2 regions of the Brevibacillus schisleri genome follow, and region 2 is predicted to be linked to the other one. Evidence: a T-box and tRNA genes for the amino acid it is inferred to sense, from the RefSeq annotation. Region 2 holds a T-box; the other holds one or more tRNA genes.
What was found. A T-box is a leader RNA that pairs with one kind of tRNA and senses whether it is charged. The one in region 2 lies ahead of tyrS (tyrosine--tRNA ligase), so its partner is inferred to be a tRNA-Tyr.
Positions count from the first base shown of each region.

Region 1: it encodes a tRNA-Tyr, which carries the amino acid that the T-box ahead of tyrS (tyrosine--tRNA ligase) is inferred to sense. The anticodon was not compared.

Region 1 is NZ_JBVNDM010000001.1:4,663,956-4,679,987, forward strand. Features, by position in the region: gene pyc (pyruvate carboxylase) at 1-1,596, shown strand, start outside; gene ACUUHJ_RS22145 (hypothetical protein) at 1,670-2,356, shown strand; gene ytfJ (GerW family sporulation protein) at 2,422-2,907, opposite strand; gene ACUUHJ_RS22155 (DUF2953 domain-containing protein) at 3,016-3,675, opposite strand; gene ACUUHJ_RS22160 (S-layer homology domain-containing protein) at 3,742-4,713, opposite strand; gene sleB (spore cortex-lytic enzyme) at 4,860-5,507, opposite strand; gene spoVAE (stage V sporulation protein AE) at 5,602-5,952, opposite strand; gene spoVAD (stage V sporulation protein AD) at 5,957-6,973, opposite strand; gene spoVAC (stage V sporulation protein AC) at 6,977-7,450, opposite strand; gene ACUUHJ_RS22185 (DUF421 domain-containing protein) at 7,468-8,328, opposite strand; gene ACUUHJ_RS22190 (DUF1657 domain-containing protein) at 8,411-8,617, opposite strand; gene ACUUHJ_RS22195 (alpha/beta-type small acid-soluble spore protein) at 8,766-8,969, opposite strand; gene ACUUHJ_RS22200 (MGDG synthase family glycosyltransferase) at 9,049-10,179, opposite strand; gene ACUUHJ_RS22205 (YkoP family protein) at 10,179-10,763, opposite strand; gene ACUUHJ_RS22210 (TerC family protein) at 10,883-11,533, opposite strand; gene ACUUHJ_RS22215 (sensor histidine kinase) at 11,747-12,913, shown strand; tRNA gene ACUUHJ_RS22220 (tRNA-Gly) at 13,208-13,281, opposite strand; tRNA gene ACUUHJ_RS22225 (tRNA-Leu) at 13,296-13,383, opposite strand; tRNA gene ACUUHJ_RS22230 (tRNA-Pro) at 13,409-13,485, opposite strand; tRNA gene ACUUHJ_RS22235 (tRNA-Arg) at 13,520-13,593, opposite strand; tRNA gene ACUUHJ_RS22240 (tRNA-Gly) at 13,600-13,675, opposite strand; tRNA gene ACUUHJ_RS22245 (tRNA-Leu) at 13,695-13,781, opposite strand; tRNA gene ACUUHJ_RS22250 (tRNA-Lys) at 13,847-13,922, opposite strand; tRNA gene ACUUHJ_RS22255 (tRNA-Tyr) at 13,930-14,014, opposite strand; tRNA gene ACUUHJ_RS22260 (tRNA-Thr) at 14,022-14,097, opposite strand; tRNA gene ACUUHJ_RS22265 (tRNA-Asp) at 14,198-14,274, opposite strand; tRNA gene ACUUHJ_RS22270 (tRNA-Met) at 14,352-14,428, opposite strand; tRNA gene ACUUHJ_RS22275 (tRNA-Val) at 14,505-14,580, opposite strand; tRNA gene ACUUHJ_RS22280 (tRNA-Glu) at 14,614-14,687, opposite strand; tRNA gene ACUUHJ_RS22285 (tRNA-Thr) at 14,707-14,782, opposite strand; tRNA gene ACUUHJ_RS22290 (tRNA-Asn) at 14,788-14,863, opposite strand; rRNA gene ACUUHJ_RS22295 (23S ribosomal RNA) at 14,916-16,032, opposite strand, start outside.
Region 2 is NZ_JBVNDM010000001.1:3,036,156-3,052,187, reverse strand. Features, by position in the region: gene tycB (tyrocidine non-ribosomal peptide synthetase TycB) at 1-4,043, opposite strand, end outside; gene tycA (tyrocidine non-ribosomal peptide synthetase TycA) at 4,138-7,416, opposite strand; gene ACUUHJ_RS15105 (MFS transporter) at 8,004-9,194, opposite strand; gene ACUUHJ_RS15100 (hypothetical protein) at 9,301-9,474, opposite strand; gene ACUUHJ_RS15095 (hypothetical protein) at 9,512-11,626, shown strand; gene tyrS (tyrosine--tRNA ligase) at 11,691-12,953, opposite strand; T-box leader at 13,017-13,246, opposite strand; gene ACUUHJ_RS15085 (ATP-binding cassette domain-containing protein) at 13,322-14,515, opposite strand; gene ACUUHJ_RS15080 (hypothetical protein) at 14,490-14,675, opposite strand; gene ACUUHJ_RS15075 (DUF6138 family protein) at 14,989-16,032, opposite strand, start outside.

The DNA.
Region 1 (16,032 bases), 1.6 Mb from region 2:
GGAGCAAATGGCGTAGGCTACACCAACTACCCGGATAATGTGATTCACTCCTTCGTCAAAGCATCTGCCGAAAATGGCATTGATGTCTTCCGGATCTTTGACAGCCTGAACTGGCTTCCTGGGATGCAAACAGCCATTGAAGCCGTTCGTGAATCTGGCAAGGTAGCCGAAGCAGCGATTTGCTACACCGGAGATATTCTCGACCCGACCAAGACCAAGTACAGCTTGGCCTACTATGTCAATCTGGCAAAAGAATTGGAAAAAGCAGGTGCCCATATTCTCGCGATCAAGGATATGGCAGGTCTTCTGAAGCCGTATGCTGCTTATTCGCTCGTCTCTGCTTTAAAACAAGAAATCAGCATTCCGATCCATCTGCACACGCACGATACGTCTGGCAACGCTGGAGCCATGCTTCTGAAAGCGATCGAAGCAGGCGTGGATATCGTCGATGCTTGCGTCAGCTCCATGTCTGGACTCACTTCTCAGCCAAGCTTGAACGGGTTGATCGCAACCCTTGCCCATACGGAGCGTGAGACGGGCTTATCTCTTGAATCGTTCAACAAGCTGTCTGATTACTGGGAGGATGTACGTCCGTACTACCAAGGCTTTGAAAGCGGCATGAAAGCGAGCAACACGGAGGTCTACGTTCACGAAATGCCAGGCGGACAATACACCAATCTGGAGCAGCAAGCCAAAGCGGTTGGTCTGGAAGGTCGTTGGGACGAAGTGAAGCAGATGTATGCTGTGGTCAATCAAATGTGTGGTGACATTGTAAAAGTGACCCCTTCTTCCAAGGTCGTCGGGGATATGGCGCTGTTCATGGTCCAAAACAACTTGAATGAAGAAAACATTTGGGAGAAAGGAACACGCCTCGACTTTCCCGATTCCGTCATTCAATTTTTCCAAGGGTATCTTGGCCAACCGCCAGGCGGATTCCCGAAGGAGTTACAGGAACTCGTGCTAAAAGGTCGCGATGCCTTTACTGCACGTCCTGGCGAATTGCTCGCACCCATTGACTTTACGCAAGTGGCTGCTGAGCTGGAAGCCAAAATCGGACGTGAGCCTAGTCATTTAGACGTCCTGTCCTATATCATGTATCCGCAGGTTTATTTGCAATTTGAACAACGCCTGAAGGAATACGGCGACCTGTCTGTTTTGGATACAGGAACGTTTTTCTACGGATTGCGTCCAGGTGAAGAAACTGCCATTACGATCGAGCGCGGTAAAACACTGATTATCAAGCTGGTCGCAGTCGGAGAGCTTCATCCAGATGGCCGTCGCATCATTTATTTTGAATTGAACGGACAGCCACGTGAAATCTTCATCCGTGACCAATCCGCAAAAGTCTCTGAACTGATCCGCCGAAAAGCAGAAGCGCAAAACCCTGCCCACCTCGGTGCCTCTATGCCAGGAAAAGTGCTTAAGGTGCTTGTAGCAGAAGGTGACAAGGTGCGTAAAGGCGAGCATCTTTTGGTGAGTGAAGCGATGAAAATGGAGACGACGATTCAGGCCCCACTCGACGGAAAAATTAAAGCCGTCTATGTAAAAGCAGGCGAAGCCATTCAAACTGGCGATCTGCTCATTGAAATGGAGTAGGCATCGTCTATAATAGGAGATAGTAAATTGTCCCTGGGGATTCATTCCGTTAGCTTGTGAGGAGGTGACCGACATGAAAACGAATCGAGTCAGCCATGTTCCATTTACGCAGCGGGTAGGCCGCTATCATTCCCATATGCTTCAGGCAAAATTAAGCACGCCAGTGAATCCGATTCTCAGTTTTAATTTGCAGCCGTATTACACTCGCCAGCAGCAATGGACAACGGAGCTGTCTGATTCCTTATCGCGTCTGTACCGGTTTTCCTCAGATTTGGAGAAGAGTGCTCGCGAATTTATTACTGCGGGAAAAGATGACGAGGCTGGAACTGACATTGAGCGATTACAGGAGCGCACACACTCGCTAGTAAGTAAATACAATCGTCTGCAGCTGTTGCTTGCCGAAAAAGCAAATACATTGACGACGCAAAAGCTGGATGCATTCGCTCAAGTGGCAAAAGACGAAGAGGAAAAACTCCAAACGTTTGGAATCAAGCTGTTACCAGACGGACAATTGGAAATGGACGATGAGAAATGGTTGGAGGCCGTACAGACCAGCTATGTGGACTATACAAATACAATGGAGCGTGTAGCCCAAGCATTTAGAGCAAGTACATTGGGATTGCAAAGTAAGCCCCTTGGCTCCTTTTCACGTTACTACGAAGAAGCGATGGCCCTCCATCCTTATATCGCCTCATCCAGCTCTAGCCTTCATTATCAACATGCTGCGAAGACAGGCTTGTATGTAAACGAACGCTGGTAATGCCATACGCCTCTTACTGAAAAAACAGGTATGCCCTTATGGAGCATACCTGTTTTGTGTTTGTTTTACTTTCGATCCATAAGGTCTTCCAAATCTTGTTCTTCTGCTCCGGCAATAATCGTCGTATTGGAATAAACAGGAGTATCATCCGATTTGGTAAACATCCCCTGAACCTTATCCACGATTTGCGGAACAGAATCCAAAATCCGGTCGTAGAGATGGGTCGTATTTTCAAGCGGAATCGAACGAATTCCTTGTTTGCCAACGACCAAGAAGGCTACAGGTGTGATGGAAACACCGCCCCCACTCCCCCCACCAAATGGGTTACCAGTATGTTCATGCTGTTGAGTGTGTTGGTGCCCATTATGATGGTGATCGTATTGGAACTCACTACCCCCGGCCGCGAAACCAAATCCTACCTTGGAGATCGGAAGAATGACACTACCATCAGGTGTCTCAACAGGATCACCAATGATTGTATTCACGTCCACCATTTGCTTGAGATTTTCCATCGCTGTTCTCATGAGGCCTTGAATCGGGTGGTCTGCCATATTTGTCGCTCCTCCTTCCTATCTGTTTCATGTTTTATCATTCCCCCAACAAATCCGGAGCATGTACCCTGTACAAAGGAATAAATATGTTTGGTACCACATTTATTTTTAGGCACGCGTCGGTGCAGCTTGCCATTTTCGCTGCTTACTTTTTCGAATCCGCAGAAAAACTTTCAACGCGTAGAAAACGAACTGCCCCAAATAAAAATGCAACACCGCTTGAACTTTCGTATGTAGAAGTGCTTGGTTCCAGACAGGCTGTACACTCATGGCTGGCATCGTCTGTAAGGAGATGGAGTGGGAGAGGATTCCTACAATCAGGCTTTTCACACCCCAGATCAGTCCTGTCAGCGCCCCTGTTTCAGCCGCCTGACCTGTGCCTAACAACGTATGCCATTCTAATTTCGTACAACGAACTTGTTTGAACAGGTCTTTTAGCAAAGGCAGCAAGTCACGAACTCTTTCCAGCACATCCCGATAATTCCGGTACCATTTTTTCACTTGCCTGCGCGTAAAATCTTTGACCTTTTCCCGAAGCTTGCTTCCATGCTGGATTGTTTCCACCTTTGCGACAAGCTCAGGCCCAGCTTCTGTCATTTTCAAAAGGAGAATGGGTATTTCGTATTTCCTGCGAATGATACCCCAAGCTGCTATCGTAATTTCCAATTGATCATCTTCGCCCTCGCGACTGTAAAAACACGTCAATTTTATTGGCGTGATCACTAGTAGGACAAATAAACCAAGTAATCCTAACAACACCCATACCATGAAAAAATCCCACCCCTTCCACGTTAGTATGAGTGGAAAGAGCAGGAAATATGTTCAGCATTTTTATTAATCAAGCACGTATACTTTGACCCCTTTTTGCAAGCCATGATTTTCAGCTTCGTTCAATGTCGGAAGATACAGATCCACATGGCGTTGTTTTACCGCACCACCGATATCAGCTGCCACTGCATAGCCGTAGCCATCGATGTACAAGTGTTTACCTAGCGGGATGACATTTGGATCAACCGCTACAACACCTTCGCGCAGTGGATACTCCAGATACGACAGGATCTTGTCGTTCGTGTAGCTGTAGGCAGTCGTCTGTACCGTTATTTCTTGGCGAAAGGGTGTTCCGTTTGCGAGGGCTTTTGTCGTTCTCGGCTTATTCGGAAGCAAGTCAAGGGCTGCGTATGTGGCTGCTTCGGCTCTCGTCATATACTTGTTCGGTTTTAATGTACCGTCCTCATAAGCACTCATTAACCCGTTTTGCATGGCGTAAACGAGTGGGCGTTGCTCTTTCTCGTTTACATTGCTTCCATCCGCGTATTGGTTCAATGTCTGGATCGTCGTAGACCACTTCAAGTTATTGACTACTCCGCTGTCCCCCATCGTTCTTACCAGAATAGAGGCGAGCTCTGCTCTTTTTACGGGAGCATCCGGATGTAAGTACAGGTAATTCCCCTGCTTTTGCCCATGGACGATTCCCAATCGATAGGCCGTTTCGGCATAGGACGACAGCCAGCTCTTTGCCGGTACGTCCGCAAAGGATGATTGCTTGTTACCAAGAGGTTCAATTCCTTTGGCATTCACAAACATCGTAAGCAGTTCACCCAATGTCACGTTGTCATCAGGTCGAAAATATTCGTTTTGACCAATTACGTTGGCTATGTATAGTTGATTGATTTGTTGTTCTGCCCAATGGCCACTAATGTCTACATAAGGTGTTTCGTTCATGTGAGTTGTTTCTGCCTCGACAACTGGTGTACCTATGAGCATAAAGGCTACCAGCGAGGCAAGGATCATCCGTTTCTTCATCATCAACCTCCATAGGGAAATATGCGAATCCTTTCGTATCATTTTATCGAACTATTTTGCAAAAACAATGAACAATAGTTTCCAATTAAAAGGAAAGCCCTCAAACAGCATCATAACAAAGACTGTTTCGAGGGCTGCATGAACAATGGTTACACGGCAAAAATGTGTTTGCCGATCTTCTTCACTTGTGTACGGGACCAAATCCAATCAGAGGTCGCTGTAACAGGGTTAAAGTAGTAAAGAGAATGGTTGCTTGGGTCCCATCCTCGCACGGCATCCCAAGCTGCCTGGTAAGCAGTCTTGTTAGGAGTCATCCAGAATTGTCCATCATCTACAGCGGTAAACGCTAATGGCTCAAAGATGACACCCGCAAGCGTATCGGGGAAGTTTTTGGACTGAACACGGTTCAACGCGACCGCAGCTACTGCTACTTGGCCCTCATAAGGTTCTCCGCGTGCTTCCGAATAAACCAGCTGCGCCAGCATCTGCATTTCCGCTTTATTTACCGACACTTTCTTGAGAACGCGCCATGTATTTGGACCAGTGATACCGTCGATCTGTAATCCGTATGCTTTTTGAAACTGTCTGACGGCCTTTGTTGTATTCGCTCCGTAAATGCCATCCAATTTGTCATCGTAGTAACCCAGTATCTGCAAGCGATACTGCAAATCCCATACATCCCCGTTCACACTACCACGCTGAATCTGTGTAGCTGCCAGGGAGTCGGCCGGGAAAATAAACGCTACAGCCATAAAGGCAGCAAGCAAGGTTGTTACTACTTTCTTGCTCCACCACATAAATTGTACCCTCCTTTACCCAACCCATTCTACAAGTTGGCGAAAGTAGGTTCAATTCAATTATTTTGGCACAAGTGGTAACATGTACCTGCCTTTATCCTTTAGGTCGGAACATGACTGCCATGATAAATCCGAAGACGATGGCAGCCGAAATACCCGCACTCGTCACTTCAAAAATGCCGGTAATGATGCCAATGACTCCATGCTTCTCTGCTTCCGCCATTGCCCCGTGCACGAGTGCATTTCCAAAGCTCGTGATAGGTACTGTCGCTCCTGCTCCAGCAAAATTAACCAGTGGCTCGTATAGACCGAATCCGTCTAATATTGCCCCCGTGACAACAAGAGAGGACATCGTATGGGCAGGTGTGAGCTTGACGACATCCATGAGAAATTGACCGATTAAGCAAATCGTTCCTCCTACGAGAAACGCCCACAAAAACATCATGGTATCACTCTCCAAGTTGCTCCGACTCAACAGCCACGGCATGCGCGATGCAAGGAATGCTTTCTCCCTGCTGGAAGGTCAATGGAGATAAGAGGGCTCCCGTCGCAACCAGCAAGATCCGCTTCCATTCTCCTTGCTTCATCCGCCGTAGTAGATGCCCGTAGGTCACTGTAGCGATACAGCCACATCCGCTCCCCCCCGACCATACATTCGGATTTTCTCCATAAATGAGTTTCCCGCAATCGACATAACGCTCTAGTGGGATATGCATGTGATGCTTGGGTAACAGCTCAGATAAAATGGCATGGCCCGTTCGTCCTAAATCGCCTGTTACGATCAAATCATAATGATCGTGAGGGAGCTGAAAGTCACGGAAATGCGACTCAATCGTGGATAATGCGGCTGGTGCCATCGCTGCTCCCATATTGAATGGGTCTGTCAATCCCATATCGACTACATGCCCGATGGTAGCTCCCGCAATCCGCAGCCCCTTACCTTGACTGGCTACAACAGCAGCCCCTGCTCCCGTCACTGTCCATTGTGCCGTAGGGGGCTTCTGGGAGCCGTACTCTGTTGGATAACGATATTGCTTTTCCGCAGCTCCATTGTGACTGGAAGTAGCAGCCAAGACGTAATCAGCAGCTTGACTATTCACCATGAGAGCAGCCAGGGCCAAGCCTTCCATCGCTGTTGAGCACGCACCGAAAATCCCCAGGAACGGGATCGAAAGCGTCCGGGCCGAAAAGCTCGCAGATATGATCTGGTTCATTAAATCCCCGGCAAGCATAAAGTTTATTTGCTCTTTTGTGAGACCCGCTTTCTCCACCGCTTTCGAGCACGCTTCTTCCAGCAGGACTTTCTCCGCTTTTTCCCAGCTGTCTTGTCCAATCATCAAGTCACCGTGCAGGATATCAAAGTCTTCGGCTAACGGTCCCTTAGCCTCAAAAGGCCCACCAATCGCAGCGTGCCCGAGAATGACAGGTTTTAAAGGAAAGACCCAAGACTGATGACCTTGGCGCATCCGTCAGCCTCCCATCGTAAACAACGTTTTGATCAAGCCAATGACAAATGCCGCCGCCACTCCAAACACAATCACTGACCCCGCGAGCTTAAACATGTTACCGCCGACCCCCAGCACAAATCCTTCGCTGCGGTGCTCGATGGCTGCAGATGCTATCGAGTTGGCAAAACCTGTAACTGGCACACTCGTGCCTGCCCCAGCCCATTGGGCAATCCGGTCATATAGTCCTAGACCGGTCAACAGAGCAGAAAGAAGGATCAAGACAGCTACTGTAGGATTCCCAGCGGTTTTCTCCGTAAAATCGAAGTAGTGAATGAACATTTCTTGTATCCCTTGCCCGATCATACAAATGCCGCCACCCACTAAGAATGCCCGGGTAAAATTGCGCAATAGCGGTCGCGGTGGCTCGTGCGTCTTTGCCAATTGCTGATATTCTTGCTGGACGGGGGTCAGCTTTTTCTTTTTTTGGTCTGCCATGTCTCACTCACTCCTTTTTACCGTATCATGAACGGTTTTACTTGATCGATAATCTGTTGGAGCTGTTGCGAATCGGTTTGATAGGTACGCTTCATTTGTTCATTTTTTGTATTGAGTGCATACAGCTCCAAATCCGCCTGACATTTTTTCAATGTAGCAAAAGCCAGCTTCATCGCTTGGGCCCCAGGAACCATCAGTTTATCGTCATAGAGGTCGAGATAGAGGTCTCCCCCTTTGTCTACTTGGCCGAGGAAAACATTTTCCAAAGCCACTCCCGCTTTTTGCAGCTCCGTGCGAACCCATCTGCGATTTAGACCTGCTGTTGCTAGCGGCTCGTCCATGATCATCCCATCCATAATGACCACTTGATTCTCTTCCGAAGGAGCCACTGTCAATTCAAGGTGTTTGGGCGTTACCGGCTGACTCTCTGATTTTAAGAGGACACTAACTTCCCCGCTTGTTTCCATTAATGCAAACTCCACATCGGCTACTCGGAACACGTTTTTAATTCGTAATTGTTCCATCAAGTCTTCCGCGGTCAAACGTTCCTTTTTCAGATTGTCTTCCAAAATCTTGCCTTCCTTGATGAGAACCGTTGATTTCCCTTCAAATAGATCGCGGAGAAACTTGCTCTTGAGGGAAAGCCATTCCATTAAATAAGGAAAAAGCGCAAATACCCCCATGCCAATTAAACTATGGTAGACCGGCCCATCCATTTCGGTTGCCATAAAGGCCGCAATCGAACCGATGCTGATACCGACGATATATTCGATATATGTAAGTTGCTTGATTTGCCTTTTTCCAATGATTTTTGTCAATAGAAATAAGTAAGCAACAGCGCCTATTGAGCGCAAAAGGATTATTAACCAATCAGGCATAAGCCACCTCCATCACCTGAGGTGATTTTTATAGAGAGTAAAACCAAGAGAGAGGAAGTCCCTCTCCCTTTCCCAACACTTCCTAGAATCCCTTAAACTGCGGTTCTTCCTTTTCCAGCTCCGTTACACGCTGCTGGAGGTTATCTACGATGGATTGCGTTTGCTCTGCTGCTTGCGAATACAGTTGCTTCGCTTTCTTGTTTTGCGTGCTCAGAGCAAACGTTTCAAAATCTGCTTGTGCGCCTTTCAAGCTGGCAAGCGTTTGCTTCACTTGTGCTCCTACTGTCATATCCACTCACCTCCTAACACATATAGAATCCGCCTCCACCCATTATTTATGCGGCGATCTGCCCATCTTCATCTGTCAATAATTTCCCTCTTCTTGGAAAATAAAAAGAGAGACACCATAGGTGCCTCCCTTCATCCAGCTTATGAGATTAGCCACGTCCAGCCAATTGTTGCTCAGCAAAGGAGACAAGACGTTTAGTAATCTCTCCTCCAACTGAACCGTTTTGACGGGAAGTAGTGTCTGGTCCAAGCTGAACACCGAATTCGGATGCGATTTCGTATTTCAGTTGGTCCAGAGCTTGGTTTGCTTGAGGAACCACCAGATTGTTACTGGATCTGTTGTTGTTAGCCATCTATATCACCTCCTCGTCGTTGGTAAGTTTAATATGTGTGAAGTTTTGCTTGTTCATGCGCCCTTTTTTTCTTCCAATTTTAGTCTGTTAATTGAAGAAGGGTGTGGGCAATTTGGTAAACCGCGTCTGGTCTACCCAGCTTGTCCAAATTTCCTGCAAAAGCATCTCTTTTTTCAGGCTGACGCCATGACCTGATGATTTCTTTGATTTCTGCCGGTGTTTCAGCCAAGATCGCTGCTTGTTGCTTAAGTAAAAAGGAACAATTATGCTTTTCTTGTCCGGGCAATGGGTGGAACAAAATCAGCGGTGTCTTAAGAGCAAGTGACTCCGCGCACGTAATGCCACCTGGCTTCGTTATATAGGCGTCAGCCGCTCCAATCCACTGCCACATTTGCGGCTCAAACCCTTTCAATAGAAAGCGATGGCCATTGCTCTTGGTACTAAGCAAATTCGCCAGTCTTCTGTACAGGCTTGCATTCTTCCCTGTGACGACTACGATCTGCAATGGTTGCTCTTCCAACATCAACTCTCGTACAACCTGTCCCACTCCACCATAACCGCCTTCTCCCCCACCAATCAGTACCGTGAATTGATCTGGCACAAGTCCAAGCTGTTTTTTCCAAGCCTCTTTATCGGTAAGAAGCGCTGTAGTAAAAACTGGCCGAACTGGAATGCCATAAACATGGATTTTTTCAGGGGAAATCCCATAGCGATCGATTAGAATTTGAGCAATTTGCTCGTGTCCCACCATATACGCATCAATTTCTGGATGAACCCAAAATCGATTAATATGGAAGTCCGTGGGTACACAAACCAGCTGGAAAGGCTTGGGCACCCTCCTCTTCGCTTCTGCCAATGCGGACAAGCAGTACGCATGCGTAGCGATAACGACATCCGGCTTCTCTTCTAGCAACAGTTGATTGGTTAATCTAGCGGATAGCCACCATCCCAATGCTTTGGTCAATGCACTACCCAGCATTTCTTCCTGTTCATAGATGCGCTGCCACACAGGTTGACCGTAGCGCAACATACTGCGATAAAAAAAATGAGAGAGCACACGTAAGCCTGGACTGGCGGTTTTCAGTCCTCCCACCACTCGCGCTGATCGTGCCCCCTCCTTTTCCAGTAAAACTTCTTGCAGAGCCTCGGCAGCCATCCGGTGACCACTCCCTGCCCATTCCTCTGTCACTAACAGAAACCGCTTTGCCATTAGTAGGACTCTCCTAGAGGCTGCTTGCTGTCAGCATATCGATTGAGTAAAAATTCCTTGGACATATAAACACGCTTTAGGGGCATTTCATAATTCCATGATTGCAATCGCCGCTTTCCATTGGGATGCACGATTCTGAGCATGAGACGCAAGTACCATCGCTTGTATCGAAAAAACCAGGTCATAGGCACATCAGAAATCGAGAAGCCCAAAGGTGTTATCCCTTTATGTAGCATGGTCGTTCCCACTATCCCTTTTATTTGATCTTTATTTTCCATCGAATCCAGGAATGTGGCTAGCTTCGGCAATGATTGGAGGATATGTCTTCGCAAAAGAAGAGCCACGCGCAGCTCATCCTTCACTCCTTTGCACAGGGTAGCAAAGTAATAATTGTGTATATGTAGCTTTAAGATCAAATCCCCGTCATGAATGATGCAATTATCGGTAGTAACGAGTGGCTCTCCCCGATAGCGTAAAACAACAACCCGAAATATATTGTTCCCTTTCTCAATATAGGTAAGTCGGGTACAGCGCTGATAGATTTCATCCCAGTATCCCCATAGCATCAAGAGGCTTGTATTCATTTCGAAAAAGTTCCTTTCCCGCTATGTTTTCATTCAGCTGGATGTGACCACTTACATTCCGCAAAACGGTCATGACCTTTGTTGTAGTATGCCCAAGAATGCACTATCCTTTTCACCTTTTACGTCCTTTTCATCCGCCCCCAAAACATGACCACTACGGCAGCAAATACGGGCAACCACATATGGTTGAGAAGCAAAGGATTCACCCACTTCCAGACATACGGATCCTCAAGACACATCTCCACTGCTGTAAAGGTAAGAATTCCGCCGCCAATGATGACCATACTGGGAAAACGATTCATCATGCGAGCGATCCACACACTTCCCCACATTAATAACGGAATACTCATCGCTAACCCCAGCAAAACTAACCATAAATCGCCATGCGCTGCTCCACCAACTGCCAAAACATTGTCCAAACTCATGACAAAATCTGCTACTATGATGGTCCTGACTGCCTGACCAATTGTCTGATTATGCGATACGTCTGTGAGCTCTTCATTCTCACCCAGCATCAGCTTACACGCGATCCACAGCAATAAGATTCCCCCGATTGCCTTCACGAGAGGAATATCCAGCATCCAGGTAGTCATTCCCGTTAAAACAATTCGCAGGAGGATTGCACCCAATGTTCCATATAAAATGGCCCTTCGTCTCTCCTGTTGAGGGAGTCCGCGGCAGGCCATACCTATGACCACAGCATTGTCACTGCTTAATACCAGATCGATCATGAAGATGTGTACAAGACCCAGCCAAAAATACTCGCCCATCCCTGCCTCCCTGGTCCAATAAAGTTCGTCCATTCTACTTTATGCGACTGGAATCGGACTCATGATTGAATATTTTTCCGAAAAAAGGCGGTTTTCAGCGGATTTTGTAGATAAAAACTTCCGAAAAAAATACATTTTATTGCGAAATCAGGCTAATTATACCTTGTCTAAATTAGGCATTTTCCCTTACGATTTTAGTGGGGTGGATAAGAGATGGTGGAGACCGTGACGCTAAACCTTTATGATGTTTCAAGGAAGATTTTAGACTTAACACCAAGCATCACCACAATATGGCTGCAAGAAATTGTTCGCAGCATGGAAATTCCCGTGACCATTCCTCGCGATTTTGCAGAAAAACGAACAATGCTCTTGGCTCGCTATTTGGTTGAGGATGTAGATCATGACATGCAGACTTGGGCATTAGATATGGGAGAATGGCTTCGTTCTCAGGAATTCCCCTTCTCCTCCATTTTGCGCACATATCAATTGTACCGGAATGTATTCTGGCGGGTTCTCCAACCGGAATTACAGAGATGGTCCCTCTCCTCACAAGAAATGCACTATTTGGAAAGCCAACTGGGCAAGGCCATGGATGAAAGTGTATTCTGGGCTGTTTATCACTTTGAACAAATGATAAATAAAGAGCTAGTCCAGAAGGAAGAAACGATCTCCTATTTGCATAACGACAAACTGACCATGCTCGGAAAAATTGCCGCTAATATGGCTCATGAGCTGCGCAATCCGTTGTGCGCCATTGAAGGGTTCTTGAAGCTGATCGGCGAGTCTACACAGGAACAGGCCCAGCTTCAGACGTATATCCAAGTCGTCATGCATGAGTTTGAGAATTTACATCGGCAACTGACCGGATTCCTCAGCTTTTCCAAAAAACCAATTCTCGATGAAATTTTTAAAACCGTTCAAGTAGTAGAACTGCTTGAAGAAGTAGAGATGCTAATTACCCCTCGCCTCGTGGGAGAAAACATACGTTTTGAAAAACAAATCCACCCCTGCTTACTCGCATGTTATGAAGAAGGCTTGAAGCAAGTTGTCGTCAATCTCTTAAACAATGCCATTGACGCCGTGCAAAATCGTACAGACAAGTATATTCATGTCATCTCCACTTCTTCAGATGGTTGGCTCTATTTGAGTGTGGAAAACAACGGCGAAAGGATTTCACCCGAGATCGTGGAAAATCTCTTCCAACCATTCTTTACGACTAAACAAAATGGGACGGGTATTGGCTTGTCCATCTGTAAAAATATTATTGAAAAGCATCAAGGCACGATCCATTGTGATTCCAATGAAAAACGCACACGCTTTATCGTTTCTCTGCCGATTGCAAATGCCCAGGAAGTTGGCCCGCGAATGGAACCTCGCTAGTTCGCCCTCTTTTGTATCACGCAAAAAAGCCCCCTGACAACGCAGGAGGCAAGGCAAGAGATCCGTTACCAATTATTTCATCGGTAAGCGACCTTAGTTTTACTGTACACGAAAACATATGTTGCTACCATAGAAAACGTCAGACAGCTTTCGACAAACATTTATACCTGTATTGAACAAAGGCTTATCTATTCAGCTATTGGATAAGCCTTCATACTTTTGTCTCAAGTAAAAATAGTTCTGCTTTCCTAAAAGCAAAAAAACAGAGAACCTATTGGCTCTCTGCTTTCTGTATGGAGCGGGTGATGGGAATCGAACCCACGCGACCAGCTTGGAAGGCTGGAGTTCTACCATTGAACTACACCCGCATCAAAATAAATGCTGGTGCCGAGGACCGGACTTGAACCGGTACGGGAGAAACTCCCGACAGATTTTAAGTCTGTTGCGTCTGCCCATTCCGCCACCCCGGCAAACCTGTAAAACGTGGGCAAATCATGGTCGGGAAGACAGGATTCGAACCTGCGACCCCTTGGTCCCAAGCCAAGTACTCTACCAAGCTGAGCTACTTCCCGACAAATTATTATCTTCACTTTTGTAGTAAAGAAGCGTGCCCTGAGAGATTCGAACTCCCGACCTTTTGATTCGTAGTCAAACGCTCTATCCAGCTGAGCTAAGGGCACATGTTATGGAGCGGACGAAGGGTCTCGAACCCTCGACCTTCGCCTTGGCAAGGCGACGCTCTACCAATTGAGCTACGTCCGCACTGTAAGAAGAAATTGATTGGTGCGGTCGAGAGGACTTGAACCTCCACGGTGTTGCCACCACTAGAACCTGAATCTAGCGCGTCTGCCAATTCCGCCACGACCGCATTTTCCCATCCAAGTAGCCATAGCTGTTAACAAGCTGACTTTCACTTTTCGGGTTTGTAAAAACTGGTGAGCCATGAAGGACTCGAACCTTCGACCCTCTGATTAAAAGTCAGATGCTCTACCAACTGAGCTAATGGCTCATGAAAATGGTGGGGAGAGACGGATTCGAACCGCCGAACCCGGAGGGAGCAGATTTACAGTCTGCCGTGTTTAGCCACTTCACTATCTCCCCAGTTTCATGGTGCCGGCAATAGGACTTGAACCCACAACCCCCTGATTACAAGTCAGGTGCTCTACCAATTGAGCTATACCGGCATATCTTTAATTATGGCATATCTTTCATGAAAAATCAACGTTTTTTTATTCCGTTAAACCTTTTTCATGTTCATGAACTATGCCATCTCGTGAAGAAAGATGGCGGAGCTGACGGGACTCGAACCCGCGACCTCCGGTGTGACAGACCGGCGTGAACTCCAACTTCACCACAGCTCCATGTTTGTTTGTAGCTATTGGGTACTACGATCCTACTTGATCAAGAAGATGATTCGACGTAGAGCAAGTAGAAAATTTGGTTGCGGGAGCAGGATTTGAACCTGCGACCTTCGGGTTATGAGCCCGACGAGCTACCGAGCTGCTCCATCCCGCGATAGTCAGGACGACTGAGTGTCAGTGTTGCCACAGGATATGGCGCTTAGCTGACCTTCCTTGCCCTTTGATATAAGTGGTGGAGGCTGACGGGATCGAACCGCCGACCCTCTGCTTGTAAGGCAGATGCTCTCCCAGCTGAGCTAAGCCTCCAAATCACCTACAAGATGTAGGGATTTTTCTAAGTGACCCGTAGGGGATTCGAACCCCTGTATGACAGCGTGAAAGGCTGCTGTGTTAAACCGCTTCACCAACGGGCCAAGATCATAAGATTACATCTGGTGCTCCCGACAGGAATCGAACCTGCGACCTCTTCCTTACCATGGAAACGCTCTACCGACTGAGCTACAGGAGCATATATGGCTCCTCGGGACGGACTCGAACCGCCGACCGATCGGTTAACAGCCGATTGCTCTACCAACTGAGCTACCGAGGAACGTTGAAGGTTTATTCCTTCAAAACTGAATACGCATGATTGCTAAGAGTGTGTGGATAAGTCCTCGACCGATTAGTATTCGTCAGCTCCACGCGTTACCGCGCTTCCACACCGAACCTATCAACCTCATCGTCTATGAGGGGTCTTACCAGCTTGCGCTGTGGGAAGTCTCATCTTGGAGGGGGCTTCACGCTTAGATGCTTTCAGCGCTTATCCCGTCCGCACATAGCTACCCAGCTGTGCCACTGGCGTGACAACTGGTGCACCAGCGGTGCGTCCATCCCGGTCCTCTCGTACTAAGGACAGCTCTCCTCAAACTTCCTACGCCCGCGACAGATAGGGACCGAACTGTCTCACGACGTTCTGAACCCAGCTCGCGTACCGCTTTAATGGGCGAACAGCCCAACCCTTGGGACCTACTTCAGCCCCAGGATGCGATGAGCCGACATCGAGGTGCCAAACCTCCCCGTCGATGTGGACTCTTGGGGGAGATAAGCCTGTTATCCCCAGGGTAGCTTTTATCCGTTGAGCGATGGCCCTTCCATGCGGAACCACCGGATCACTAAGCCCGACTTTCGTCCCTGCTCGACTTGTAGGTCTCGCAGTCAAGCTCCCTTCTGCCTTTACACTCTACGAATGATTTCCGACCATTCTGAGGGAACCTTTGGGCGCCTCCGTTACCTTTTAGGAGGCGACCGCCCCAGTCAAACTGCCCACCTGGCATGGTCCTCTCGCCCGATAAGGGCGACGAGTTAGAAACTCCGTACATCAAGGGTGGTATCCCACCGACAGCTCCACAGAGGCTGGCGCCCCTGCTTCTCAGCTTCCCACCTATCCTGTACATGATGCACAAAGTTCCAATACCAGGCTACAGTAAAGCTCCATGGGGTCTTTCCGTCTTGTCGCGGGTAACCTGCATCTTCACAGGTATTATGATTTCACCGGGTCTCTTGCCGAGACAGCGCCCAAGTCGTTACGCCTTTCGTGCGGGTCGGAACTTACCCGACAAGGAATTTCGCTACCTTAGGACCGTTATAGTTACGGCCGCCGTTTACTGGGGCTTCGGTTCAAAGCTTCGCTTGCGCTAACTCATCCCCTTAACCTTCCAGCACCGGGCAGGCGTCAGCCCCTATACTTCGCCTTGCGGCTTCGCAGAGACCTGTGTTTTT
Region 2 (16,032 bases):
ACCGGCTGATTTCTCATTGCGAGCGTGTTAACGAACATACCCGTGATGCTTTCCGTGTCAGGGTGCGTTCTTCCAGCTGTCACGGTTCCGACTACCATGTCTTCTTGCCCGGAATATTTCGCGAGCAAAACATGGTAAGCTGCCATGAGCACCATGTAGATCGTAGTACCAGTTTCCGCCGCCACTCGTTGCAAAACATCCAACAATTGTTTTTCTGAACGAAATAGATAACGTTCGCCCTCAGAGCTTTGAACAGACGGTCGAGAGTAGTCCAAAGGCAGGTTCAAGACAGGAATTTCACCAGCGAATCGCTGAGTCCAATACGCTTCCTGCTTTCTGTACTCGTCTGTCTGTGCCAGACCTTTTTCCCAAACTGCGAAGTCTTTATATTGAATGCGCTGCTCTGGCAAGGATTTGTCTTGATAGAGCTGTGCAAGATCATTCAGGATGATTTGCGATGACAAGCCATCCGAGATGATATGGTGCATATCGATGATCATGACATGGCGCCGCTCTCCCAGTTTGACTAGGCCAACCCGACTTAATGGTGCCTCTTCCAAATCAAACGGATGCATGAAATCCGTGATGACTTGATTCAAACGCTCCTCTGTCGCTTCCATGTAGGCGATTGGTAGTTTGCATTCCGAATGGATACGTTGAACCAGCTCGCCATTGATGGTATGAAAGGAGGTTCGTAGCGATTCATGACGACTCACAAGACCCGAAATGGCATTCTCCATCTGCGGTACATTCAATTCCCCGTCGAGTACCGTTACAACGGGCAAATTGTACACCGTACTAGCCGGGTCAAGCTGGTTTAAAATCAGCATGCGTTTTTGCGCAGAGGATACGGGATAATGCTCTTGCATGGCGACCTGTGGAATAGCAAGATACGTTCCTGCCTCTACACCTTCTACATACTTGGCGATTTCTTGAATGGTTGGTCTATCAAACAAGACGCGAAGCGGAACATCTGTCTGGCAGTCTTTTTGCATCCGGGAAATGAGATGAATCGCCTTGAGCGAATGCCCGCCCAGCGCGAAAAAATTATCCTGAATACCAATCGGGGACACGCCGAGTACACTTTCCCAAATCGCCGCCATTTTCAGTTCCAGCTCGGTTGTCGGAGCGAGGTAATCCGCTCCCGTAAATGTATTCCCCTCAGGGATGGGCAAGGCTCTTCTGTCTGTTTTTCCGTTAGGTGTGACCGGAATCCGCTCCAGCTTCATAAAGAAGGAAGGGATCATATACTCCGGCAGCGTTCGTGATAAGTACGCTCGCAGCTCCTTGTTGCTGACTTCCTCTGCCAAAACGACATAGGCGCACAAATACTTTCCGCCTGTCTCATCCGTTCTATCGATGACTACGGCTTCCTTAATCAAGGCGTGGTTGAGCAGGTGCGATTCGATCTCTCCCAGCTCGATTCGATGACCCCTGATTTTTACCTGATGGTCGATTCGCCCTAAAAACTCAATATTGCCATCTGGCATCCAACGAGCGAGGTCTCCCGTCCGATACATTCTTTCTCCGGATTGATACGGATTCTCGAGAAACTTCTCCGCAGTCAGCTCCGGATTGTGCAAATACCCTCTTCCCACGTTCGCGCCAGAGATATACAACTCCCCTACAATGCCCTCAGGTTTCATCTGCAGCTTTTCATCCAGGATGTAAATGCCTGTGTTACTGATGGGTTTTCCGATTGGAGGCAGCTCTGGTATATCCATGCTAGGGTCCATCGTGTAGGTGGTTACCACATGTGTCTCCGACGGTCCGTAATGATTGTGTAAAAATACGTGATGGTTCCGCAGATATTTTTGTAGCTCATGAGTGACGACGAGCTGTTCTCCAGCTGTGATAATGTGCTTGACGCAACGCGGGAAGCTTTGTGCATAATCTTTTTCGTTAAAGATAAATTTCAAGAAGGATACTGGGAGGGACAAGATGCTGATCTGGTTTTCCTGGATAAACGCAAACAGTTTTTCTACATGACGTCTCATCTCATTCGTGATGAGATAGAGCTGTCCCCCGGAAAGCAGCGTGGAGAAAATCTCCTGGTAGCAAACATCAAAGCTGCATGTGGTATACTGCAATACTTTTTCATGAAAATCGATGTTGGTCTTGGCAAACGTAAAGTGTATCAGATTTGCCATGTTTTTATGCTCAAGCATGACGCCTTTTGGTTTCCCTGTTGTTCCTGAAGTATAGATGATATAAAATAAGTCCTCTGGTTGATTGATCATTTCTACAGACGCACTACTCTCTTCCCAGATGGCTGGTGTGCTGATATCTATTGTTTCAGTAGTGGCCGAGACCTTCTCTAATAGATGCTGCTGGGTCACTACCCATTGAATTCCACTATGCTCGAGCATGTAGGCAATTCGTTCTTCTGGCAGCTCTGGATCAATTGGTACAAATGCACCACCGGCTTTCAAAACCCCAAGAATTCCGAGTATCATCTCGATGGATCGATCCATCATCGTACCAACCAGACTGTCTGCTGCAATCCCTTTTCCTCTCAAAAACCTGGCGAGCTGATTGGACTTTTCATCTAGCTCCCGATACGTCAGATGCTGTTCTCCGAATACGACCGCAACGTGATCAGGTGTCCTTTCCACCTGTTCCATAAAGAGCTCGTGTATGGTTTTCGTTGGATAAGCTGCGGAAGTATCAAGGTTTCTAGCCAATAGCTGTTGTTTTTCAGTTTCTGTCAGCAAGGTAACCTGTTGAAGGGTGACCCTCGGATTGTTTGCCACCCAAGCCGCAATCTGCTTGAGGTGCCCAGCCATTTTTTGGATAAAGACATCGTCGAAAACAGCCGCATTATAATCAAACCGCATCGCAATCTCTTCTTTGGGCATTACCATAACGGTCATGTCATAACTGGTAGGCTCAAACATCTCGACATTGACAATGGCAAAGCCGACTTGCTGTGTCGCCGCCTTTTTCTGCAAGGCCTCAACTAATGGATAGTTTTCGATGACCATCAGGTGGTCGATCAAGTCTTGCTTCAATACGGAATCGTTTTGAATATCGTACAAAGGCACATGCTCATATGGCTGGGATTGCCGTGTTCTTTGGTGCACATCCTGTATCAAGTCGACAAAGGTTTGATCGTTCTTCGCTTGAATGCGGAATGGAATGGTATTGATAAACAACCCAACCATTTTGTCGATTCCAGCGATTTCAGTTGGTCGCCCTGATACAACAGAGCCGAAGAGCACATCATTCGTAGTGTTATAGGATTGGAGCAGAATCCCCCATAAGGTTTGAATCACGGTTGGCAAAGTCACTCGATTTTGACTTGCGATCGCAGAAAGCTGTTGCGTCACCATGCGGTCCAGCACAAAACGATATTGCGCTGGTAGAAAGGCATTGCTAGAAGACTTCCCAAATTTCGGCAAAGAAGTTTGCTGTTCAAACTGTTCCAGATAGTCTCTCCAATAAGCGAGAGCAGCCTCTTTATCTTGCTTTTCCAGCCAGCGAATAAATTGGCTGTAAGGCTGCACTGGATCAAGAGAAATCGGAGCCCCGTTTTTTAAGGATAAATAGACGGAAAGCAAGTCATCAAAAATAATGCTAAAGCACCAACCGTCCATGAGTATGTGATGAAAACTCCAGATGATTTCATATTCGCTCTCCGTCATTTGGAAAATAGCTACTCTCATCAACGAATCTTTCGCCAGATGAAAGGTTTTCTCTTGGTCATTCCTTTTGTACTGCGTGTAGCGCTGCTGTTTTTCTTGCTCGTCGTAAGCAGTTAGATCGCAAAATAGGATGGGAATGGGCCGTTCCTTCAAGACAACCTGCAAAGGCTGCTTTAATTTTTCATAGAGAAACAGCGTGCGAAATACCTCATATCTCTCTACCAGCACATGTAAGCTATTGGTATACAAACCAACATCAAGATTGCCCTCGATCGAAACGGACATTTGCACAAGATGAGAGTTATGTTCTTCGTTTAGCAAGGCGTGAAATAACATTCCCTCTTGCATGGGCGTCAATAGATACATATCTTGTACTTGTTCTTTGCTAAAAACACTCATTCCGGCACCTCGATATCGACATTATTCGTCATATTTGTAATAAAATGTAAACAAAAGGCGTATTTTACCCCATGAAATTTTAGCAAGTGCTTCTCTAGTTAAGCGTATTGGCAAGTACTTCGAAGATGTCGTCCATTTCTTCCATTTGAAGTCCTTTTAGACTAAAGTCACTGGGAGTCCGTTCGACTTCTTTTTTCCGCGAGCAATGCGTAATGATCGACCGGAGATGTTTTTGATAGCTCTTACTCAATTGATGGATGGACTCTTCTCTAAACTGCTCCTCGCTGTAAGTAAACGTGATGAGAAGCTCCCCACCTTCCATTCTTCCTGTAATATTCAAGGCAGTGTAAATCTCCGAATCCGGACTCAGATTGTTCTTCCCATCCGCACCGAGCGAGTTGCCAGCACTATAAGGAGAACGGGTGAACATATCACTGGTAAGGCCTGAGTCAAACTGACCCAAGTAGTTAAACGTTACTTCGGGTTGCAAGGAAAAGGACAAGGCACGTCGTTTTTCCGGTTCTGTCATATATTTTAAAATTTCATAGCCAATGCCTTTATTGGGGATCTTCCTTAGGTTTTCTTTCGTGCATTTGATATGGTCAGGTAAGTGATTGATTTGACTCAAATCTAGTAAAACTGGATATTGGGACGTAAACCATCCGATAGTTCTTGTCACGTTAGCGTGTTCGATCACATCCTCGCGTCCGTGCCCTTCGAGATTAATAACGATTTGGTCAATCCTGCTCCACTCTGCAACGGCCAGCCCCAACGCTGCCAGTAACAAATCATTGATCTCTGTTTGATAAGCAGAATTTGCCTGTTTCAACAATTGTTCGGTTTCCTCTGCTAGCAATCCGACCTGTATGTTGCGGATACTCTTCTGTTTGCTGCCCACCGTTTCATAGTCTTTAGGAAGGGAAGCATTCTTAGCTGTAGATTCAACATTCTCCCAATACGGGATTTCTCTCGTCAATGCATCACTATTTGCGTATTCGTTAAGCCATACTGCCCAATTTTTAAAAGAATCCGTTTTTTCTGGGAGAACGATATCTTTGCCTGCTAGTACTTGACTGTATGCAGTTGCTAGATCCTCAAACAGAATGCGCCAGGAAATTCCATCCATGACTAAATGATGGATAGCCAAAAACAAATGATCGCCTTGGAGCGTATGGAACAAGGCTGCCTTTACCAACTGCCCCTCTTGTAAATTCATGTTGCCATGCAAGCGTTTCGTCTCTTCTTCGATTGCTTGCTGGACATCCGAATGCGAGGTCAGATCATATAGAAGGAACTCGTATAATTCGCCACCCAATCCACGATTCTGTTGAACGATGCTCCCATTCTCGTTCCGATAGACCATGCGTAGCGCGTCATGATGCGAAAGGATTTTATCCAAGGCCTTTCGGATCGCTTCAGGATCAAATCCCTGCTCACGATACAACACATACGATTGGTTCCAATGGAACATATTCGTAAAGTTCTTTTCAAAGAACCACTGTTGAATGGGTGTTAAGGTAACAGGGCCTTCGATAATTCCCTGCTCGCTTCTCCTCGTCGTACTTTTGACATAGAGAGCAACCTGCGAAATTGTCGGGTAATTCAGCAAATCTTTCGTGTCTAGCTTTCGTTGATAGGCATGCAAACGAGCAGCCACCTGGATCGCTTGAATGGAATCCCCACCGAGTGCGTAAAAATTATCGCGAATTCCAATTTTCTCGATTCCCAATACCTCTTGCCATACAGTTGCGAGAATCGATTCTGTCTGATTTCTAGGAGGTTCGTACACAAGATTTGTCTCAGCAGTAACATCAGGTTCTGGCAATGCTTTTCGATCAATTTTGTCATTCGGCGTGAGCGGCATTTTATCCAGCTTCACGAAATAAGAAGGAAGCATGTACGCAGGAAGCTTTTGAGCGGCATATTCTCTCATCTGCGAAGGAGTTACTTCCCGTTGCGAAATAAAATAAGCGCACAAATAAGGTTGAGCGTGTTGGTCTTCTCTAGCGATTACCACTGCCTCTTTTATTTGTTCATGTTTCAGCAAAACGGACTCGATTTCTCCCAACTCAATCCGATGACCTCTGATTTTTACCTGATGGTCGATTCTGCCGAGAAACTCAATTTCTCCATTCGGCAGCCATTTGGCCAGGTCTCCTGTCCTGTACATCTTCTCTCCTGGTACGAACGGATTATCCACAAATTTTTCGGCGGTCAAGTCTGGGCGATTCCAGTATCCTCTGGCTAAGCCTACTCCACCTATGCATAATTCTCCTTCACTGCCAATTGGCTGCAATTGTAGCTCTTCATTGACAATATAAGCGGATGTATTTTGAATCGGTTTGCCGATTGGGATCGTTTGGTTGACGAGCACATTGGAAGGTGCCTCCCAAATCGTCGCGCAAATGCTTGTTTCCGTAGGTCCGTAAGCATTCACGTACCTGACTTTGTTTTTCCATTTATTCACTAAAGGGAAGTTGGCAGCTGAACCTGCCGTAATCATGATGCGAAGGGGAGTAATATGATCTGGGTTGAGGTGAGTCAAATAAGTGGGTGGCAACGTGATGATGGTCAATTCATTTTCATTCACATAGTTTTCAAAACGGATGAAATCATGAATCGTCTGTTTAGAAAGGATATAGAGGCTGGCACCGGTTAATAAAGCCATGAACATTTCCCATACCGATGCGTCAAATGACATGCTGGCAAACTGTCCAACCCTGTCTGCAGGTGTTACACCAAACGTATTTTGAAAGAATGATTGCAAATTCGCGATCCCTTTATGCTCCAGCATGGTTCCTTTCGGATTGCCGGTTGTGCCTGACGTATAGATGACATACGCTATGTCAGTAGGTTTGCTTGGCAAGTGAAGATTGGAATCTGAGTGAGTATCCAGTTGTTCTTCCTCGAGCACGACTACAGAACCACGGTATCCGACGTCGTAAACAAGTTGCCTGACGTTTTTCTGGGTGATGACGATCTTGGTTTGACTGTCTTGCAGGATATATTGAATCCGATCTTGGGGATATTCGATATCGATGGGAACATACGCTCCGCCTGCCTTAAGGATGGCCAAAATAGCTGTCACATTTTCAATGGATTTCTCCATCATCACACCGACAATGCTGTCTGTTGTAATCCCTTTTTCGATCAGTGCTCTCGCTAATTGGTTGGCCTTCCTGTTAAGCTCCTGGTAAGTTAAGCGCTCATTTTCATAAACGATGGCAACTCGGTGTGGCACAGCTTCTACCTGTTCCTCGAACAACTGATGGATCGACTTATCCTGTGGATACTCGGCCTTTGTATCATTAAACACGGCAACCTGTTCTTTTTTCCACTCCAAGTCAATGAGATTGGCCTGATTTGCTAACATATGTCCCCTCCGATAATTGGCAAACTTTAGTCTATCGTGTGCCAATACAATGCGATGACCAAACAAGTGAACGCAACTGAAAGGAAATGGTCTGCGAAATCTGAAGATGAAGTCTCAGTGACCAATGGCTCACACTGGAAACTCCATCATCAACACCATTTAATATAATGGCCGAATGTAATAAAGTGTCTGGGTTTTTGTGTCTATTTTGTAAATATTACCCACATTCATATTACTATCGTCATGAACCAATTTTCATCTACAAATTTTCCACCATTTTACACCGGTTCACAATGGGAAAAATTCCCTGTTTCCTCAAAGCAGTTTTCAGGACAAAAGTCACTTTCCAATTTTTATCCAAAAACAAATGTTCTGGCCTTCACACCTCCTTAGAATCCAGCAGAATAGCGTATTCATATGCACCTGCTTGAGAAACTGTTATTCATTATAACAGAGAGCGTTTTAGAAATCAGTTAAAAAATAGTAATTTTCTGTAAAATGAGCAACTTTTTACCTAAGTCAATCTTCATTTCCTCCAAAAAAAGCTCATACTTTCTGGTTTCATTCGAAAGTGTGAGCCTTTTGAGTTAGGTAACACGCATCAATTCCCTATCTCGTTTCCCGTGTAACCAGTAATAAAGCGGGATACTGAAAAGAATAAAGGCAACCATCCCGCCGAAAATCGTACGATATCCTGTATGCGGTACGATAAATCCGAGTAAATAGGGCCCGATTCCTAATCCTAGATCATACATCATGTAGTAAGTAGAGGTTGCTAGTCCAAAGCGATGCGGAACTGTCACCTTCACAGCTACGGTTTGGGCAATGGAGTTAAAGTTTCCGAAGCCTACTCCAATCAACGCAGCAGATAGCAGCAGCATCCAGGAAGTCGAGGCTTGACTGAATAGAAGCATCCCGACAGCAAAGATCACCAGGCTGGGGTATGTCACGATGTTCGCCCCTCTTGCGTCCATGAGCTTTCCTGAAAATGGTCGCGAGAGGATAATGACAATCGCATACACCAAAAAGAAATAACTCGCAGTTGAGGAGAGATTAATTTCTTCCGCATAAAACGATAGAAATGACAAGACACCCGAATAGCTGAAGCCAATTAATAAGGCAATAAATGAAATCGGTAAGGCTTTCGGCTCGATGAATTTCGAAAGCAATGAACCTGTTTCTTCCTCTTTTACATTCGCGAAAGGAAGCGGAACATTGATTTTTGCCATGGCGTAAAACATCAAACAAATCAGGGAAAACACGACATTCATCGTAAAAATCCAGGTGAAACCATTTTCAAGCCGCAATAAGATCATGCCGAGAAAAGGACCAATGGCAGTGGCTAAAATCGCACTTAAACTGTAGTAGCCTATCCCCTCACCCTTGCGAGACGCTGGCAAGATTTGAGCAATAATGGTACCTGTTGCAGTACTGGCAATACCAACAGCAATCCCTTGCAGCAAACGATTTACCAGTAAAAAGCTGATATGGACAGCAAATAAGTAAAACAACGAGGTGACAGCAAAAAATCCCAACCCAATCCATAGCGTTTTTTTCGTACCAAGATAACTAATGGCTCTTCCCGTAAGTAATCGGCCAATTAAAGCACCAATGATAAAGATACTGGAAACCAATCCGGCTAAACTGGTTGAAGCGTGAAATTCTGTTTTGGCGTACGAAGCAATCGTAACCATTAGTAAGAAATACATCAGTGTCAAAAGGAAATTAATGAAAGAAACAATGACGAACTCTTTTGTCCAAAGCCTACCCTGATTCACTGCTTACCCTCTTCTCTTTAGGTTCATGATTAGTTTTTCCAGTACTGTGGCTACTGCGTCTCTTTCTTCTTGTGAGATGCTTTCCATTACTTCTTCCAAGAATGGATCAGTCGCTTGCATAATCGTTTTGCCAATAATCGGCGACATCGCTAAAGGTAGCAGGACCGTTATCTTTGAGATAACGGATCAACGCCCATTGTGTGACCGATATATCTCTTTCCTTGCTGTTTGAGAAGATCAAAATCAAGAGCGGTTTCCGTGTGGCTTTTTCAGCGCACATTCGTCTAACCTATATCATCATACAAAAGGAGAAAATCATGCTGGAAAAAAGGGTTTTCGCCATTCACTTTCTATTATTGCTTTTCTTCGTACTTTCTTTTCCAATACCTACGCTCGCGAAGGAATCCACCATTCAAAATCCGTATTACGTATTTAGCTGGGATGAGAAAGGCAATGTCCGCATTACCGATTTGGCAAAAAACGAAATCCTCTCTTCCATTCAATACCAAGCCGAATATGGTACCATTTATAATGCGATGACTCCTTCTCTTCCGAAAGGATCCAAACAAATAACGTTGGATCAAAGTCCACCATTTCAACCGGGCGCAGCCATCGAAATTCGATCCGAATCATTTGGGGGCAGAATGAATGCTCCGCTTGTTCATCAGGCGAAAGTGACTTCCGTCCGTGGAAATGAATTGTATTTCTCTCCACCAACAACGAAAGTGATCGACCGGAACATTTTTATCAAACGGGGTAGCCACTGGGTTCGTAAATGGGATGATGTAAAGGTGGAACACCGGGAGTCTGCCACTGGTAACACAGTCATCGTCACTGGTCATACCCCGATTGCAGTGGTTTCAACCCAATATGCATTGCAAAAAAATAGCCCAGCCATCGATGTTACCGTAAAAACGACCTACAAGCGAGAAGCAAAGGTTTTTCGTGAAACGTTCGCCCTGCAATTCAAGCCAAATGTAACAGAGGTATATCGCAAGAATCGGAAAGTCGACACACAAAAATTCCAAGCTTCTTACTGGCTGGATCACCAAGGTGCGAAATTTGGTCAAGGGAAGCAAGCAGCTTTTTTGTACCATGCCCCCAACGTGTCTTCACTTGAATTGAATACAACGCAAAAACAGCTTATCGTGAATCTGGATCACATGAACGATCACAGATACGTACAGCAAACCTCCACGAATCAGGTCGGAAAAGTCCGCCACGCTTCCGAATATCGCGCAAACGATGTACGAACGAATTCCTTCTCGCTAGTAGTTGGGTATCAACCGAAGCTCATGCCGCGATTTATGAGTCAGCCTTCAGGTTTTTTGGCGACACATGTATGGACAGAGCATGCTGATGAGCAGACGCTGCAAACAAATCGGGCTGTTTATTTCGGTTCCGAGAAGATTTCATCGTCGGCTCAAGCGACAGGCGGTTTTGTCAAACACCGAATTCCGGTTACGAAAAGCGTGTTTTACTCGAATCCTTATTTTCAAGCGAAATCGCCTTTCAATGTCGCCATTGCGCAAAGTCCTGAATTTTTGCAGTTTCTGGATGATCTGAATCGGAACGGCGATGATATTGGTCTACATACCCTCTATCCTTACGAAATCAGACACTATCAAAAGACTACGGAAGATGCGTTGCAAATAATGAAAGATCACTTCCAAAGCCGCACATGGATTGACCATGGGTATTTGAAGTCTAGCTTTGCCTTTAACGCACTTGACATCCAAACTGCGAATTACTTGGCGCATCAGTGGAAAAAATACGGCACATCCTATTTTTGGCACTACAGCTCAGAAGATATCGCCAATCCCAATAATGGTCTTGATCTGTACCAATCCCAAAAAGGCGACTCCCTGCGCACTCCTCTCTATTGGTCGCATCCGACAGTGACTGGCCCGTTTTATTCATGGTCGGCAGCCACCATTCCAGAGTATTCACTAAACCTGTATCGGGAGCAAAATCTCCAGCAGCTCATTCAAAATCGTGGGGTTTTTATCAACCATACCTACTTGGCGAGATTCCCATCCAAAGAGCAAGGCGGGAAATTTATCATTCGAGATGCCCAAGGAAACTGGATCATCCATCCCGATTTTGACCGCTTGCTGAAGCGAATGGAAACGCTGCGCGATCAAGGCCAATTGCATTTGACAACCGTACGTGAGATCATGGATTATTGGCTCGCCCTCTCTCAAGTCAGAATGGACTATGCACCAAACGGCTCTATCGTTCTGCACAATCGTGGCGAGCACAAGATTTCTGGTCTTTCCATGGCGACAAAAGCTTCGGAAGTCTATGTGAACGGGATGAAGCCGTCACAAAAGAAAGCGGATGGCGATCTTATCTTTTGGTTCGATCTGGAGCCGAATACAGTTGCTATCATTGCTGCAAACAAATTGGATAGCATTGCATTCCCGAAATAAAAGGAAAACAAATACAAAAAGAAGCTTCCCTTCATTTTTCCAGGGAAGCTTCTTATTCCTTTATCTATTGAGACAATTTTACCAAGCTGTAGTTTTTCTTGCCTTTGCGGATAATAATGAAGCGGCCGCCGATAGCAAGACTTGGTGTTACTTCCAGTTCCAAATCGGTTACGCGCTCGCCATTCATGGAGATAGCACCTTTTGTAATATCCTCACGTGCTTGACGTTTGGATGGCTCAATGCCGATCTCAACGAGCCAGTCGACAATGTTCTTCGTTTCGAGGGTAGATTCGAATGTCGGCATTTCTTTGAAGCCTTGCTCGATTTCATCTGCCGACAGCGATTTAATATCTCCAGTAAACAAAGCTGCTGTAATGCGCTTCGCCTGCTCCAGCAATTCCTCGCCGTGGACAAATCTCGTCATTTCCTCAGCCAGCGCTTTTTGCGCCTCGCGTTTATGTGGCTCAGACTGTACTTTTTCCGCCAGCTCTTCAATTTGCTCTTTGGAGAGGAACGTAAAGTATTTCAAGTATTTCACAACATCGCGGTCATCGGTATTCGCCCAGAATTGGTAGAATTCAAATGGTGTTGTTTTGTTTGGATCGAGCCAGATGGCTCCTCCTGCTGTCTTCCCGAATTTCGTACCATCTGCTTTCAGCATCAGAGGAATCGTGAGACCGAATGCTTTGGCTTCTGATCCTTCTTTTTTGCGGATCAGATCGAGACCGCTTGTGATGTTGCCCCATTGGTCGGAACCGCCGATTTGAAGCTGAACATCTTCATGTTTGTACAGATGCAGGTAATCCAGCGATTGCAGAATTTGATAGGAAAACTCCGTAAACGAAATGCCGCTTTCCAGTCTGCTCGACACAACATCCTTGGCAAGCATCGTATTGATGCTAAAGTTTTTCCCGTAATCCCGCAAAAATTCAATAACATTAATTTTGTGCGTCCAGTCGTAGTTGTTTACCAAACGGATTTGGTTGTCGCCTTCTGTAATGAACAGCTTTTTCATCTGTGCGGTGAGTTTGTCGACGTTCTCCTGAATTTGTTCCAGTGTTTGCAAAGAACGCTCGGATTGACGGCCGCTCGGATCGCCAATCGTACCTGTTGCACCACCGATCAAAATGACCGGGCGATGACCAGCAAGCTGGAAGCGTTTCAGTACCATGAAAGGAATCAAGTGACCGATATGCATGCTGTCACCTGTTGGATCGACACCACAATATAACGAGACTGCTTTTTCATTCGTTAATTCTCGCAGCCCTTCTGCATCTGTTTGCTGATTGACGGCTTCGCGCCATTCGAGTTCGTCGATAATATTCACTGCTATACACTCCTTCAATCTCCTATGGTAAAAAACAAAAAATCGCCCCTTGTCTATTGTAGACATAGGGACGATTGAATAACCGTGTTACCACCCATCTTGCACCAATGGACCCAAGCGCTTGCGCAGGCCATTCATGCCACTCGTAGCGAGTTATCGTTCGCGATTCCGCTCGGCATTACCCGAGATACTCCAGAGTGTATTTCGCTCGCTTATTGTGTACCGGGTTCCATCAACCCCCGGCTTTCTAGGACAGGGAACAAGCTGCTACTGGGCTCTTTCAACGTATGTTTCATATGAAATTAAAGTCAGTATATTGAATTCAAATAGCAATGTCAACCATGTAGCAAGGATTCCGCTACGATCCCTTATTTTATTTTCGTGAGACCGTCGGAAGTCAGTTCATAAACAGTTGTGACGACTTCATGTAAATACCGCCGATCATGAGAAATACTGATAATCACCCCGTCAAAAGCCGTTAACGCGCGGCAGAGAACAGGAGTCGTCAAAGGGCTGAAGTTTCGGGTCGGTTCATCCAGTATCAAGATTTCGCACTGATCCAAAATCATTTTTAACAAGAGCAATTTCGCTTTCTGTCCCCCAGACAAGTTTTGAATGGGTTGATGCATCTCCTCTTTTGTAAATTTCATACTTCCTAAGTGTGTATACGCTTTTGTAATTGCCTCTTTCATTCCCGTTGTTTCCAAGTATTCAATCGGTGTTTTTGTTGAATCCAGCCGTTCTTCATAGTTTTGGGGCATATAACCGATCTTGAACGACGACTGCTGGACGAGCTCATCCATGATTTTTTTCAACAACGTGGTTTTTCCGACCCCATTTTCTCCAATAATCGCAACTTTTTCTGGCCCCTTGATCGATAAATGAATCTGTTTTGATAGCTGTTTGTTCGCTATTTGCAATCCTTCCAATGAAAAGTCGAGGATTTGTTTACTACCTGGCACCTGTACCTGATGCTCTGCCTTATTCCAAACGTCATGCCATTTCTCCATTTGCTTTCGATGATCAGAAGCTTGCTTTCTGGCGATCTGTTCTTGTTTGTTCAAGTGGCTCGTGCGATTCGCGATGTAATTCTCATAGGGTTCTCTTGAAAACGTATATTTGGGTACTTGTTTGCGCCTCGTCAGTTCCATATGAAGGATACCGTTTGCTGTATTCGCAATAAATGTTTCATCATGCGATACATATAGAACAGGAATAGTCGTCTGTTGAATAAATCCTTCCAGCCACTCTATCGTTTGAATATCCAAATCATTCGTGGGTTCGTCCAGCAATAGTACATCAGGCTTCTGTGCTAACAGACTTAAAAAGCGGTATTTGAAACGCTCACCCCCTGACAGAACCCCCATCCTTTTATCTGAATCCAATGCATGAATGCCGAGGTCATCCATCGCTCTCACCAATTCTTTGGTCCATTGATTTTCCGTAAAAAAGTCAGCGATGGACCTTTGTTTTTCTTCGTCTGATAGCTCCTGGGAGAGAAATCCCATGGAACATTCGTTTCTCAACACGTTACCTTCATATATGCAATACTCGGCGATCATTTGGTCCGCGTATATCAATTTTAATAAGCTGCTTTTTCCATTTCCCTCTTCCCCAAATGATGGCAATCTTTTCACCGGTTTGCAGGGTCAGATGCAAGTTTTGAATGAGAGTCCTGTCGTCTTTTTTGGTGGTAATCGTGATATTGTGCAGTTCAACCATGTGGATTCCCCATTTCGTTTTTACGTTTCTCGTCATTTACTCTTTGTTCATCTGTATCACCCCCTTTTTTTGACAACAAAAAAGATGCTCCTGTCCAATAAACAGAAGCATCTTGCTCTCGTACTAGAAATCGCTATATGAAAAATAGATCATACAGGAATTCAAACTATACATTTGCAGGTGAATTTGGCTTCTTGTTTATTTATTATGGAATTGGCTTTTCCAATAAATAAACAATGGCGCAAATGATTCACCCTCCGTTCCAATTAGTTGCCTTCAATATAGCATGGTCTTCTAAATATTGTCAATGAAGCTATTCGACCAAGTCTAGCAATTGTGCAAGCTTGTCTTTGATGGGGGAAGGTTCCTTTTTTACTGCCTGTGCGAGCTTTTTGTTCCCGCCGAAAAGACGATAAATAACGCTTTCCCGCTGGTAATCCTCCATCACTGCAAGCTCCCCTATGAGTGCATCCACCAGTTCGGCACGATTGATTGTGACATTTTTCAAAGGCTTCGCCGAGTCGCTACTGCCAAGCACCAGAGAGACGAGTACGGGGATATTCTCTACGGTTACACCATGCGCCTCCATAAAAGCTAGGGCAAAATCGTCCTGCGCAGACTGATGCTCCGTGTCGACCAGCTCCATATAGCGGCGAAAGAGTGGAAAATAATCGCTGCTAGACAACCCGAGAGCCAATACCGCATAGGTGCCAGGCATGACGGATTTCTCACTAGGCTCTACATCCCCATACCATGCGAACTCTTCCATCGCAAGCTCAGCATATTCTGCGATTTTCGGATATAAGGCAGGATAACGGGACGCATTGGCAAAAAACTGGTGGAGACCTGACTTCGCCAGCTTTTTTACGGGCAGGTAGTGCTTTTCGCTACTCTTCAGCTTGAGCTTGTACCCTTTCGGAAAACCTTCACGCAAGAGTCCGTTGATAAAATCGATGGCTTCACCGTAGGCGGCTTCTTCCTCAGTCACGATACGGATGTCGATCGCTTGTAAAACGTCATTGGCTTTTGCTTGAATCAGACTGCTTTTATACTCGTTTTCAAAGCGACCGCTGCCACGTTTTACATAGTCCGTAGCCCGCTTGGAGCCAAGCTGAACAGCGAGGTCCAAAAACTTCTTGCGGGTGTCAGGTTCCTTGTTGCCTATTGCGAGAGCGACGTATAGGAAAAAGTCCAGCTCCTCTGCTTTTGGTTCCTGACGCTCCTGCTCGGGTTTCAAAACCCAGTCCAATCCATAATGCCCGGTACGATCAAAAAATTTGACTAAAAAACGCTCATCAGCCCAGCCTTTTAAAGCTAACGTAGAGTGGTACGTCCACGAATCACTGCGTTCTTTATT